One region of the Marinicrinis lubricantis genome, then DNA from elsewhere that is predicted to be linked to it. Evidence: riboswitches for the same ligand, from Rfam matches in the RefSeq annotation. Region 1 holds a riboswitch; each other region holds the start of a gene.

The links. Region 1 has a riboswitch for cyclic di-GMP ahead of ACFPXP_RS17010 (response regulator transcription factor). Riboswitches for the same ligand answer to the same signal wherever they lie in the genome.
Region 2: linked by a shared signal. The riboswitch ahead of ACFPXP_RS14275 (putative bifunctional diguanylate cyclase/phosphodiesterase) and the one ahead of ACFPXP_RS17010 (response regulator transcription factor) in region 1 are both predicted to bind cyclic di-GMP.
Region 3: linked by a shared signal. The riboswitch ahead of ACFPXP_RS15830 (S-layer homology domain-containing protein) and the one ahead of ACFPXP_RS17010 (response regulator transcription factor) in region 1 are both predicted to bind cyclic di-GMP.
Region 4: linked by a shared signal. The riboswitch ahead of ACFPXP_RS02405 (S-layer homology domain-containing protein) and the one ahead of ACFPXP_RS17010 (response regulator transcription factor) in region 1 are both predicted to bind cyclic di-GMP.

Annotation. Positions count from the first base shown of each region.
Region 1 covers NZ_JBHSQV010000176.1:7,865-11,442, reverse strand. Annotated here, with positions in the region: gene ACFPXP_RS17020 (helix-turn-helix domain-containing protein) at 366-698, opposite strand; gene ACFPXP_RS17015 (hypothetical protein) at 927-1,388, opposite strand; gene ACFPXP_RS17010 (response regulator transcription factor) at 1,721-2,434, opposite strand; cyclic di-GMP riboswitch class I at 2,526-2,611, opposite strand; gene ACFPXP_RS17005 (urease accessory protein UreH domain-containing protein) at 2,807-3,550, opposite strand.
Region 2 covers NZ_JBHSQV010000166.1:12,229-15,806, reverse strand. Annotated here, with positions in the region: gene ACFPXP_RS14280 (HesB/YadR/YfhF family protein) at 1-191, shown strand, start outside; gene ACFPXP_RS14275 (putative bifunctional diguanylate cyclase/phosphodiesterase) at 218-1,693, opposite strand; cyclic di-GMP riboswitch class I at 1,893-1,977, opposite strand; gene ACFPXP_RS14270 (cold-inducible protein YdjO-related protein) at 2,299-2,523, shown strand; gene ACFPXP_RS14265 (hypothetical protein) at 2,713-2,928, shown strand; gene ACFPXP_RS14260 (GNAT family N-acetyltransferase) at 2,930-3,424, opposite strand; gene ACFPXP_RS14255 (anhydro-N-acetylmuramic acid kinase) at 3,552-3,578, opposite strand, start outside.
Region 3 covers NZ_JBHSQV010000172.1:32,881-36,458, forward strand. Annotated here, with positions in the region: gene ACFPXP_RS15810 (5'-nucleotidase C-terminal domain-containing protein) at 1-451, opposite strand, end outside; gene ACFPXP_RS15815 (hypothetical protein) at 678-1,034, shown strand; gene ACFPXP_RS15820 (spore coat protein) at 1,091-1,450, opposite strand; gene ACFPXP_RS15825 (hypothetical protein) at 1,463-1,747, opposite strand; cyclic di-GMP riboswitch class I at 1,978-2,063, shown strand; gene ACFPXP_RS15830 (S-layer homology domain-containing protein) at 2,093-3,578, shown strand, end outside.
Region 4 covers NZ_JBHSQV010000013.1:4,064-7,641, reverse strand. Annotated here, with positions in the region: gene msrA (peptide-methionine (S)-S-oxide reductase MsrA) at 104-655, shown strand; gene ACFPXP_RS02410 (glutathione peroxidase) at 682-1,161, shown strand; cyclic di-GMP riboswitch class I at 1,388-1,481, shown strand; gene ACFPXP_RS02405 (S-layer homology domain-containing protein) at 1,527-3,557, shown strand; gene ACFPXP_RS02400 (DUF6531 domain-containing protein) at 3,550-3,578, shown strand, end outside.

The DNA.
Region 1 (3,578 bases):
CATCAACTCCCTTTCTCACCTGGCAACACCGTGCGAGAAATTGTGCGGGCCTTTGATGGTTAGCGTTGCCCTATGTTTAGTTCAACTCCTTTACATCCGAGATATTGCCGACGACTGCTGTATCAGTGACAAAATAAAATAGCGCCGGAGTTCTTTCCACTGGTTAAGCAGGGAAAGAAACGGCGCTAGACGATGGGTGACAACCAGCCTTCATGATACTTACGGCTGCACTGCCTGTCCACACTATCATCATATCACGTAATACGTGCATATAGCGTGCAGACTTTGTGCAAATGAAGAGCAAAGCCAGTGCTGGTTCGGTGCGTGTTCGGTGCGATTTCGGCGCTCCCTTTTGAGAAAGCCGCCTACTTTTGTCTCCACTTCAACAGATGTTCGATGTGCTGCATGAGAAACTCCAAATCTTCTTCGGAACAGTGTTGAAGCATTTGGGTGATCCGGGATGACGGAGCTGGAAGCTCATGATTATCAAAAGTGAATAACTGGGATAAATTCATGCGCAAACCAATAGCTAGCTTATGAATATTATCTAACGAAACATTTTTTAGCCCGCGTTCAATTTGTCCAATATAATTAGGATGTAGATCCGCCCGCTCAGCGAGCTGCTCCTGCGTCCATCCGTATTGTTCCCGCAATGTGCGAATGCGCTGACCAAATAATTTCCGAATTGAAATCAACATTTCCACCACCTTATTCATTCAGCATATAAGGCGGGGAAAGTCAAATGAACACTCGATGAATTCGCAATTCACAGAATACATAATGTGTGTTACAATTATTTCAACCACATCGAATCAGTTGTAAAGACATTAATCGTATTTAACGGGATTGGACAGACCGAATAAAAACGGATTAAAATGAAAAATAGGCAAAAAAAGAATATGCGCATGTGCATCTTCTGAAATCGGTCAGTCTTCGTGAGACGAATCCAAATCCAACAATACCGCTCGATCTTTGACTTTCATATAGATTTTGTGCAAAGTCCGTTTTCGAAGGTAGAAATATGCGCGGCGGGAAAGTGCCAGGCGGCTCATGGCGTCTGAAAGCGCCAGTTTATCCATATATCGCAACCGAATGAACAAGCTTTCTTCCGGGGTGAGAGCCGAGAAAGCGTAGTCGATTAAACCGATTCTGGATAGTAGCAACGGGATTTCATGTTCGGTGATTTCGATGCGTCTTATAACCGTGCGCAATACCGTTTCCTGTTTTCTACCGCTGCTGTGAGCCGCAACCATTTGCAGCGTACGCGTCAATGCGGGGATGTAGGATAGTTCAGACTGAACGTACTCTAGTCTCGCCTTCCAGTCCTTGTAGGATTTCAGCCATAATTCTACTTTCTCATAGGGGACGAAGTGCGTAGTCAGTTTCATCACAAGTCCCTCCTTGCGGGGCATACTGAATGTACGTTCTTCCCCCAGTCTGCCTGTTAATCGTCATGGTTTTACATTGTTCACGCTCCGTTTCCATCGTCATCATCCTTCCCCTAGTAATGTTGGAGATGCTGTAAAGATGCCTTTTTTCTCAATTCCAGTTTTTTTAATTTCCACCTCCTGCATACCCGGTAAAATTCTCCTATATTTATCCGTCTATACCCACCATTTTACCTATAATCCAATCAAAAGAGGAGTGTGATTTTCCCATCACACCAGCAGATCAATGGTTGTCGAACGATCACGAAACGGCTCGAACCGGAGACGAATCGCTAACAGGTTATGTGATCTTGCCGATCGTACAAACCTCTTCGTTTTGCTATTTCCGCTGCTTCGCGAATGGAACAGGCGTTGAATTTGCGAATGATGTTACGAACATGCGTCTTCATTGTGTTAGACGTGATACCGAGCAACTCTCTGATTACCGACTGTGTATAGCCCCAACCGATCAACTGCAAGATTTCTTTTTCAGTAGGAGTCAACATTCGATGCAACTCCTTTCGCTTGACAAGCCCAATTTCATTACGGATGATGGATGCAACATCGGCATGAAGTGAGGATTGACCCTGATAGGCTTCCCTGACGGCACTCGCGACATCCACATAATTGTTCTTGGTAATATAATTGATAGCACCGACCAGCATTGAGTCCACAATGATCTCAGGCTCATAGAGCGAAGTCAAGATAACGATTGGCAGCGGTTTGATCTTCATCACTTCGGCAATCGTATCCAGTCCATCCTGTTTTGATGAATGTAACGCAAGGTCAAGAATAATCACATCTAAATCCAATTGCGTACTGGCTCGAATGGCCGATTCTTTGTTTGTTGCAATATGAGATATATTCATATCTGGCTCAGCATCGATCAACGCCGCCATCCGTTGTTGCCAGACGGGGTCACTGTCCACCAGTAATACTTGTATCCTGCCTGCCTTCCAGCGCAAGACTTCTTCAACTTCTATGACATAACTTGCACGCTCCTCCATCAATCATCACCTCATATTCATTCTAGAATCACAACAAAAAGACACGTACCCTCAAAAGGTAGTGTCTGATCGAATCATTGATGCACAATGAGAGGGTAACCCGGCGATCATTGCAAAAGTGCAGAAGACCCGTGGCTTTGCGTCCCAGTCTTTCGATCTGGTTTGCCATTTTTCCTATTATTTTTACACAAATCATAGTATTAGTTCGAGCACATTCCTAAGTCCCGTGTGTTGCTTAGTGTTAATAAAAACGATATAGAGTAAACCATAGGAACATGAGGAATTGGTGCGCGATAAATATCTGCCATAATGGGTCCATTCGATTTTTCTAAATTCTATTATGCACTTTTAGTACATCTACAATCCCATGTGCTAGAACAAAGTCCAATATGTCAAGGTATCGCTTATGCCCAGCACTATAAATAACATACCCGCGAGTTTTTGTATCCACAACCCCCACCTTTTGGCACGCTTAACAATAACTCGATCTAACCCGAAACCTACAGCAAGCCCGGCAATTAGTAAAAACGGCATCGCGGTACCGATTGCAAAAACAGATGGCAACACTACGCCATATGTTGATTGCAATGCCAAAGGCATAAGCGAACCGAAGAACAAAACAAACATTGTTGGACAAAATCCTAGCGAAAATGCAATCCCCATTAAAAAGGCTCCGCTCCTTCCTCCGGTTCGATCGGCCAATTTTTCAAAAAATCCTGCCACTCGAGCCCCAAGTTGAAAAGGAAGCCGAATCCAGCCAAGCAAAAACAATCCGATTAAAATCAATAACGGCCCAAGCAGCTTTCTTGCAAAAGAATATAAAGGGATCATGTCAGTGGATATCTTTTGACCGAAAAACCAAAACAAAGCACCGAAAATACTGAATACAATCATCTTCCCTAATAAATACATGAACGTTTCGGGCCACGACAACCTTGCTTGCGCTTGACGCTGCCCAAAGTAAGTAATAGCCGCAACGTTCGCTGACATTTGACAAGGAGCAACCGAACCAACAAAACCGAGAAACAGCGCCGCAAGAAAGGCGATATCAGTGTTCGCCGCGTTAACGAATGGTTCGCTAAGGAAGGCGCTAATTTTACTAAAAAAGGAGTACATTAACTATTCACCCCCCAAAAATCCGTTA
Region 2 (3,578 bases), on a different contig from region 1:
CCATTCAGACAAGCTACTCCCTCGGCATTTCATTTGATGAGCCTTCAAGAGCCGCTGCCAAGACGGAGGTTGCAGGAATTACGTTTTACGTGGAGCAAACCGATCTTTGGTACTTTGACGGTCATGATTTGAAGGTGCGTTTCAACGAAAAGTCGCAGGAAATCGAATACGAATATCCTGCAAGCGAATGAAAAAAACGCCTACGAGGATGCTTTCCTCACGGCGCTTTTTTTCTGATCATTTCGAATTGTACTCTCTTGGCAAGCTCCATTGGGGGCAAAGGCTTGCTGTATACGTACCCCTGGATATACTCACATCCGTTTTGCATTAAAAATTGTACCTCGTCCTGCTTTTCAACGCCTTCGGCGATCACCATCATATCCAAATGCTTCGTTAAGTCAATAATCGTTTTCAAAATACCCGCTTTTTGTTCATCATTCAATATATTTTGCACAAAGCTTCTATCGATCTTCAGTTTATCTACCGGAAGCTTGTGCAGTGCATTCAGTGAGCTGTAACCCGTACCAAAATCGTCCATACTGATACTAAAACCGGATTCCTTCAAGCTACGGATAGCTTCTGCCGCATGATCCATATCAATTGCGACGCTTTCAGTAATTTCAAACTCGAGAGCGCAAGGATTTAACTGCTCCTGGTGAATGATTTCGAGTACCCTCTTCGGAAAATTCGTATGAAGCAGCTGCTTCAATGACAAATTAATGGCGATTTTAGGCACTTCCAGTCCATGCTCCTGCCATTCTTTAATTTGCTCGCAAACTTTCCTTATCGTCCACTCGCCAAGCGGCACGATCAACCCGCTTTCTTCTGCAAGGGGGATAAATTCCCCGGGAGATATCCATCCCTTATCCGGATGCTTCCAACGAAGCAAAGCTTCTAGTCCAATCATACTAGAGGTTGCAGAATGATATTGCGGCTGATAATGCACCTCGAAATGTTCATTCTGAAGCGCGGACTGCATTTCATTCTCGAGCAGCAGCTGTTCTCTGTACGATTTAATCTCGGGCGAGAAGAACTGCAGCTCCTTGCCGTCCCTTTTTGCGATCTGAAGCGCATAATTTGCCTGTTGATGCAGCTCTTCTAAGCTGCAATGACTCTTCGACAAGGATGCGCCGATTCGAATATGAGCATAAATTTCATAATGCCCGATCAACAACGGCTTCTGAAATTGGTCAATCAACATATTACATAATTGCTGAAGATCCTGCAGCCCGATTTCCTTTTCGATTAGTATGGCAAATTCATCGGCATAAATTTTAAAGAGCTTCATCCCCATACTGATTTGGCCCTTCATCCTTTGCGCAGTCTCACGGAGCAGCTGATCTGCTGTTTCCTCTCCAAAAGCATCATTCATTTGCTTGAATCGATCAATATTTATAAGGAGCAGTGTGACCTTTCGACCATCAACGAATTTACTTTTCCAGTTGGCTTTAAACAACTGCCGATTCGGCAGGCCCGTATTCTCATCCATATACCTTCTTAGCATCGATTTACGTATAAGTATGTACATCAATATGGCTGTCGCCGTAATAAAAACCCAACCTTTGATGGATTGCAGCCGATGTACACTGTCATGCGTGATGCCGAACCACTCCAGCGCATAGTCGGAAAACGCAATATACATGACACCAAATAAGCCGTAAATCACTGCTGCTTTCATAGCAAATTCCTTCATGTACACATTCGACCATCCTTGAACTGCAAAATTCTCAAACTTGGCGCATGCATCCAGTTATGAAACAAGTCCTAAAATCCACCTCCGACTTCATGAATGATATAGATCCAATTTTCCTGATCACCCCGCACTTCCCTAGGCAATACAAAGCACCGATAAAAAAAACCGCCCTTCTAGTAGGCGGCAATAACCCCAACCTCTAGGCGACCCGGCTGCCATTGCTTTTTGCTTTAGGCCCGTGGCTTTGCGTCCCTGTCTTTCGACTAGGTTTGCCTTTTCTGAAGTTTTCTATATGACTTCATCAGTTCTATAGTACTATATTTTTGTAGAAAAAACAGATATTTTGTAAAAAAACAAAGGATAATTTTCCATACGCCTTCGATGCCCGGCCTCATCGCAAAAAAGCAGGAAGTTATGAACTCCCTGCCTCGGATTAACTTGAATTGAAAGTTATTCAGCGTCCTTGCTTAACCAATCCAACTCCAGCTGCGACGGAGCAATCAGCTCGCTGAAATAATACCAACGCGGGTTATGAAGCATTTGTCAACACACGGCAGTCATGAAGCCTTCCATGTGAGGGATATTAAGAGCGGAGGTGAGCATGAATGGATACAGAAACCTCTCCAAAGCCGGAAGTTGCCCCTGTCCCCATCTGGAGATGCCGAAATAACGAATGCAAGGCATGGATGCGTAAAGAAATGTCAGATGACGATTCTCCAGGCTGCCCGCTGTGCGGCGGTCCAATGCTCCGCGGAATTCGTCATTTGCCGAAGTTAGATAAAAAGCCCATTCGCAAAAAGAAAAGCGAGCAGCCTGCGTGGACATCATAATTTCGTGACAATGGAAAATAAGATACTATTTTTGATTTTTGTGTTAGATATGTGATGCAGGTGAACTAGGCAGTCAGCTTTACTGACTGCCATCTTTTCGTTCCCCGCTATCTTGGATGGAGGAATCGCCTTCCTTTTGTTACAATGTTGATACAACCCAATGATTTATAATAGAGGGGGAATCGGTCCATGGCACGCAATCAAAAGCTCGTCACCGATGCCGATTTGGATGAAGCGATGGAAAGAGAAGCGAGAATTCGTGTGTTCCAAGACGACCACATGGTTGGTACTGGGGGCACGATCGTTCGTTACACGGAAGACATGGTCGTCATCCAAAATAGTGTAAGTGATGTGACTTATTACCGCAGAGATGAATGTGAATTTTTCGAGATGAGAAAAAGTTGAATTATTTCAGCATGCCCCGGTAAATGCCTGGAGATGATTCCGGAATTTCAATGGCACCCACGGTCTTACTGTAAAATTGAACGGGACCGGCCCCTCCGATAATGCCATATCCGTATCCTTCTTCTCGCATAGCATGCAGGGCCGCGATCAGCAGCGCCTTGCCTGCCCCTATACCCCTTTCTGCTGGATCGACTCCCGTCGGACCGAAGAATGCTTTGGCCGTTGCGTCATAACAGGCGAAGCCGATCAGCTTTTCCGAAGACTTGCCGTCAATCGTGATCGTCTTTGTTGCAAGCAAGCAGGACACCGGTTGTCTAGCGAACGCCGCCTCGCATTCACTCGACCAATGCGCATTAAAATGGCTCTTCACCCATTCCGTTACGATGTGCTTCTCCGGAGGAAGCCCCCTGCGAATGGTGATTCCTTTTTCTTCGAGTTTTTTGTGAGCGCTCCCATTCGGAGGTAAATCATACAATTTCACAAGCATATCAGGCATATTTACTCCACCTTTCACCATATTTTGTGTTCTAAAGATCATTATACCTCACTAGAGAATGTGCTGACACGAAATTTTCTCGATACATTCTCCATCTCTAATACGAACCTTGTCGCCTTCTCGGCATCTAGGGAAGTGCCAGCTTTCCCAAGAC
Region 3 (3,578 bases), on a different contig from region 1:
TTGTTACAAGAGCTTGGGGATCGTATGTATTGCCGTTTGTCTCGTCACCCCGTACCTTTAGCACGCTTTCAATATAGGGCAGCGCCCAATGCTCCTCGATATCTCTTGCCGACGGAATCGAGAATGAATCGTCGATGACGCCTAGAGGATCCGTGTAAGTCGTCGTTTTTTGCATATCGTCTTGATTACGTTCAATCGGATATACCGGACTCAGATGAAACGCGCGAGACAGCAGCGTAACGGCTTCGGCTTTCGTCAGCTGTCGCTGCGGTTGATAGAGACCTTCAGGTGTACCGTTAATGATGCCTCGTTGATAAAGCGCTTCGATCTGCTGCGTGTAGGCGGATGCTTCAATGTCGCTGAAGCCGCTGCTTGCTTGCACGGTCCTACCGCCAGTAAGCAGTGAGCATGTGAGAAGCAATGTTGCAGCGGATGTTGCGAGTTTGTTCATGGTTTCGTCTCTCCCTATCTAGTAAGTGTCCAGATCAGCATACGATGCAATTGTCAACGGACGATTACGATCATATAAAGATTGCGTTAAGGGCTGGTAGATTTAACCAGATATTTTATATCTAAATGATTTCTGCACCTCTGCCGATATACGATTTGCGGGATGGCATTGTATAACGCCTCTCGCAGCTCACAACTAGATTGCGTACAGAAGGGAAAGTGGAACTATGGCCAAAGGCTCGTTTCGGATTGAACTAAATATGGTGGACCGTGTGATGGAGATGCAGATCGGGGGAACGTTTACGGCGGAGGATTACGCCCGCTTTATTGCCGAATATGAGAAAAAGACGGCATCTCTGGATGGTCCATCGTATACGCTAAGGGTGGATTGTAAAGCGATGGATTTGCTTTCCGCACAAGAGGTGGAGAGCTTGAAGGGATCGTTCGAGAAATATAAGCAAACCGGATTTCGTGAGGTTGTGTTCATCATAACCGAGGCGCAGCTCTTTATGAAGATGCAGCTGAAGCGTGTCGCTCGAAGCGCCGGATTAGACAATGTCGAAGTCGTTACCGAAGGGGCTTAAATAAGCGAAAACCCGACCGATTGAGGTCGGGTTTTCGCTTATTCACTGCCTCGCCGCTACTGCAGTGTTCCGTTTTGTGAATAAGGGAATTGACTGGAGTAACCCGAGAATTGCTGATAAGCCTGATCCAGCTTATTCTGATCCTCGGCTTCGAGCTTGTAATGTCCTTTGCGGAACATGAGCTGGTACATGTCATATTGACATTGGTGCGTCTCATTCAAGACTGTCATAATGTCCTGATGCAAACTCGGATGGCTGGCTTCTCTCGCTGAAATATTGAAGCTGTCCGTCAAATATTTTTCCAATGCCAATATATCATTGACGCGGTCACGGTCATTCATTTCCGGTCCTTTTACTTTCGGTTCATAGGGCGGCTTCGGATTTTTGATCGTTTGTGAGCTTTGATTGGAATTCACCGTGGTCCCTCCTTATTGCTGCATTTGATGCATTTTCTGCATTTCTGCTGTATTGTTGTTTTGCAAATGCTTCAGCAGCAGCTGATAGTGCCGCTCGTGCATTTGGCCCGCCTGATCAATCGCCTGCTTAATCTCAGGGTCTGAGCATTCATTGGCGAAGTGCCTGCATTTTTTCATCGCGATCAGTTCCCACGACAATTGATCTTTTAAATAAAGGCAGTCTTTGGTTGTGATGACTTGCGGCGGTGTGGGGATGATCGCCTGCTGTTGCTGCTGCTGTGTTTGGCTTTGAGGCATGACAAGGATGCTCCTTTCCAATTTAGGTTTGACAAGGTTAGTTTGTCATCCGGGCGATGGTTATATCCAAATCGAGTTAACGAGATCCAGAAGCATGACAATTATGTCTAAAATCATCGAAATTGATCATTTTTTGTATTGTCAATGAGGATATCATTGGTATAATAAGAACATCGAACCAAGTCAACAACTCACGACTCAGGCTCACGAGGGCCTTGTACGAACCAAACGAATCCAATCGGCAAAATCATCGAAAGGTGATGACGCAAAGCTACAGGGGCTAAGGTACCTAATACCATGCCAGCCAGCTGCACCAAGACGAACATCTCTACTAGGGGCTAGTCTATGCGCAGAGGCATGGGCGAGCCTTTTTTGCTTGTCATTGCGTATGAAGCTGGGAGTGAGATGCTGTCCGGAGAGTATTTAGGAGAAGTGAATGAAACAAAAGGCAAATATGAATTAAAGGGGACACGATTCATGAGAAAAATTCGTTGGATGCCATTATGGATGTCTTTCATTATTGTATTGGGCTTGGCAGCACAAGGGTATGCGGCAGCATCGGAGGATTCTGAGAAGAACGCTGAAAACCGCGAACAGCTGGATATGGAGTTTACGGATACGGATGAAGCCCAATGGGCGGCGGAAGCGATTGGTATTCTGAAATTTAAAAATGTATTGTCCGGATACGATGACGGAAGCTTTCGGCCAAACAAGCCCGTGACTCGAGCAGAAGCTGTTGTAGCCGCAGTCAGGCTCATGGGATTAGAGGAAGAAGCGAAGGCGAAGCCTGCCGATCTTCAGCTGTACTTTAAGGATGCGAACGTGATACAGAAGCAGTTCAAATGGGCAAAGGGGTATATCGCGGTTGCTTTAGAGCAAGGATTGTTCGATACTTCGATGGACAAGCTGAATCCGAATCAACCGGCCAGCAGAGTGTGGATTGCAAGTCTATTAGTAAAAGCGCTCGGTCTTGAAGAAGAGGCGCTGGCACAGATGAACGTATTGCCGGATTTCAAAGATGCCGACGCGATTGCAGCCGGTGCGATTGGATATGTGAACGTGGCGGTGGAGGAAGGGATCGTCAGCGGATACCCGGACGACACGTTTAAACCGAATAAGAATGTCACCCGTGCGGAGCTCGCTTCACTTCTCGTTCGGACAGGCGAAGGGCTGCTGGAGCAATCCGGCGCGGGTGTTGTCACTGGCGAAATCATGGACATTCAGTTTGATGATAAATCGGTAACGGAAGATGTGTATACGAGTGTCACAGCGGATGTGTACGCCACGGCAACAGGTTCAATCACGGTTGTCACGTTGGGCGGAGAATCTCAGACCTATAAGATTTCACCGAATTTAGCGGTGCCCTATCAAGACACGTTTATTCCTGCATCGCAGCTCGCCGTTTCCGATACGGTATCCTTGACGGTTCAAGACGGAGTGGTCATCGAAGCGAGCTTCATTGAACAGGAAAGCGCACACGAGCAGCCCGCAGGAATCTATGAATTTAAATTAAAGATCGAATATGATAAGAAGCAGTCGATCGAGATGAAATATGAAAACGATAGAGAACATATCAAAGCGGAGATTGAAAAGAAGACAGACGGAAAAAAAGAAAAGGTGAAGGGTGAAGAAGCGATCCAGCAGCTGGAAAGCTTGTTGGAGTCAGCAGCCCTGACGCCGGAATTGACGAATCCGGAAATACTGGAGCAAGTACTCAAAGCCTTGAATATGCAGCAGCCTGTGAACGGCAAGCTTGAAGTGGAGATTAAATTTGCTAACGGCCAGAAGGTTGAAATCGAGCTCGAGTCGGAAGATGACGAGCAGAACGGGG
Region 4 (3,578 bases), on a different contig from region 1:
ATAAAAAGCATTATCCCGGCAATTCTTTCGTGCTGAGGATGGTGCTTTTTTTGTATACATAATAGAAACTTTACTCTATGTTTCGTATTGAGGTGCACATATGATGGACAACAAGGATCAGTCAGAAAACCATTCTTATGAATTAGCTACATTTGCCGGGGGATGTTTTTGGTGCATGGTTACGCCTTTTGAGGAGTTTCCAGGCATTCACGGGATCGTCTCCGGATATATGGGAGGCCTTACGGACAATCCCACGTACGAGCAGGTGAAGCAAGGGGATACGGGTCATGCCGAGGTGGTTCAGATCACCTTCGATCCGGACGTATTTCCGTATGAGAAGCTGTTGGAGCTGTATTGGGTCCAAATCGATCCAACCGATGCGGGAGGACAATTCCACGACCGGGGATCGTCGTACCGAACCGTGATTTTTTACCACCATGAGGAGCAGCGTATGTTAGCGGAACGCTCGAAGCAAGCGCTTGAAGCCGGCGGGCAGTTTAATAAGCCGATTGTCACGGAAATCGTGCCTGCAAGTACTTTTTATCCGGCAGAAGAATATCATCAGGATTATCATAGGAAGCATCCGAAGCATTACAAGGAAGACCGTGAACAGTCAGGAAGAGATGAATTTATTCGAAAGCATTGGGAAAAGTGAAATCAGGTGGAAGAGGTGCGGAATCCATGAGCGTTTATGAATTTGAAGTGACGACGATTAGCGGGGAGAATATATCACTGCGGGATTATGAAGGGAAGGTGCTCCTCATCGTCAATACCGCGACGAAGTGCGGATTTGCGCCGCAGCTGAAGGAGCTGCAGTCGCTGCATGAGGATTATCAAGAGCAGGGGTTTGCCGTGCTGGGGTTTCCGTGCAATCAATTCAAGGAGCAGGAGCCTGGATCTGATGCGGAAATCGAACAGACCTGTCAGCTGCAGTTCGGCACCCGTTTTCCGATGTTCAGCAAAATCGAAGTGAACGGCCCTGGCACGCATCCGTTATATCAGTATTTGAAGAAGGAAGAGTCGGGCTTGCTGGGCGAGAGTATTAAATGGAACTTCACGAAATTTCTCGTCGACCGCAGCGGCAAACCTGTGAAACGATACGCCCCAACCACGACTCCGAATAAGATTCGGAAGGATATTGAGGCGCTGCTGGGCAGGTAAATCACAAGCAAAATCTATGAATCTATGAAGATCAGCCTTGGTGAGGGCTGGTCTTTTTGTTTTAGTCCGAATGTCCCATGTTGGCATCTCCATAACCTGAAAATCTCGTGTATTCACCATAAAGTTACACAGGGTTGTCACAAATTAGGGGATAGTGTATCATTTTGGGAGATTTATTGGTAATATCATCCTAGTCCAATAGACATCACGAAAGAATACCAAGCGAAATGAACCACGGCAAATCCGTACGAAAGTCGGAGACGCAAAGCCACGGGTCTAAGCCTTAACCGATGTTAAGGGATGGCAGCCGGGCCGCTCAAACTTCGTCTTGGTCTTTTTTTGTCTAAAAATAAGGGGGAACAAGTATGAACATGAGATTTGGAAGAAGAAAGAATCATAGAAAGACAGGGATGCTGCTTAGTTTGATCATGACCATCATCATGGCTTGGAGCGTGATGCCGCCTATCCATATGGAAGGTGCGGTGAAGTATGTCTTCTCAAGAGATACGTCGAAGGTCGAGCTTGATGGTAAAAGCCTCTATACATATAAGCATCACGCCGTATGGCACGGGTTTGACCCGAGCTGGAATACACAAATCTTCTACCGGAACTTGCAGACGGGACAGGAACTGCAAATTACGGATCACGGACAGCCGGCCAAAATGCCGGTTATGACGGAATTGAGCAATGGCGACATAGTCATCATCTGGATGGACAAACGTGAATATGCGGGTCAAACGAACTTTAACTGGGATGTATACAGCTATAATTTGACCGCGGGTATCGAGAAGAAGCTGAGCAGCGGAGCAGCCGAGAATCGTGTCGTTACTGCAGACGGAAATTATGCCGTATGGTTCGATGCCAGATTGCAAATTACGCTATACAACCTGCAAACGAACGAAGCTAGTGTCATTGGTGAAGGCTACAGTCCGATCGTCAAAGATGGAAAAGTGATGTTCAACGCGCCTTCCAAGCAGGAGCTTAAAATCTATGATATCGCTTCGGGTCAAACCGAAACGGCGGTTCAAATCTCAGGAAGCGAATACATCCGCCTATTTCAATTTAATGGGGAAAGAGCCGTATGGAAACAAAGAGACAACGCGACGGATCTATACAAGTATGTGTCCATCGAATCGGACGACCCGAGTGCGGTTCCTATCGATTTGACTCAGCCAGTCAAGAAAGAGCGAGAATATTTGAATTTATATATCGGAGACAAGAACGCAGCCTGGCTTGAAGACGTAGGCGGTTCACCGCAGTTGTTCGGGGCGAATTTGGAAGAGCATGAGTCGTATCAGATGACTTTTGGTACAGAGCGCCCGGATGTGATTGGGTTTACAGGAGATCAACTGGTTACAAGAAGTGCCGCTAACCTATTGGTATATACCTCGATTCGCCGGATGGAAATTCCGGATGCGACCTTTACGCCATCTGAGGAGAGTTCTGGGTGGTTTGATGCACAGGGCGGAGTACTCGAATCCACGGACGGCACCGTGAAAGTGGTTGTTCCGGCACAGGCTTTTGCGGAGCGGACGAAAGTGACCTTGAAACCGAAATCTAATGCGGAAGCAGAAGATGCGATGACGCCGGTAACAAGTTTGTGGACGATGGAGATAGGCGGGGAGGCAAAGCTGCCGCTTCAGCTTCATATGTCATACGCCAATACGGACTTGACTGCTGCGTATGTGAACAAGCTGGGCATTTATCGCGCTGACGAGCAGCCCGATGCTTCATTGGAATATATCGGAGGTAGTGCAGATGAAGACAGCCGGACGGTGCAGGCAGATGTGATGCAATCCGGAACCTACGGTTTATTTATGTATGAACCTTCGTTTCAAGATGTGAAGGGGCACTGGGGACAGAGCTATATTGAAACACTGGCTGCCAGATGGAAAGTGAGCGGTGTGGGCGAAGACAAGTTCGGGCCGAATCAAACGCTGACAAGGGCTGAATTTACGAAAATGCTGGCGGATGCAACGGGGATGACGGTCAATATGGAAGCAAAGGCGAATGCACACTTTGCCGATATGAGCTCGCATTGGTCCAATCCATGGGTCGCCGCTGCGGTTGAAGCCGGATGGGTGAACGGAGTGGACGGTAAATTCCTGCCGAACCGGGCAATCACTCGTGAGGAAATGATGGTCATGCTCATTCAGGCGCTAGGTTATGAGAATGAAGCACAGATGACCGATCAGGAAATGAATCAGCTGCTCCAATTCAATGATGCAAAGCAAATCAGCGGATGGGCGAAGCAGGCTGCCGCACTGGCAGTGAAGCATCAATTGATTATGGGAAGCAACGGCCTTATCGCGCCAAAGGATATTTCCACACGCGCGGAAGCGGCGGTCGTGATGTATAAGGTATTGATGGAGAGAGGAGAACTTGTGAATGAGTAAGAAGCCGAGGCGAAGCTGGAA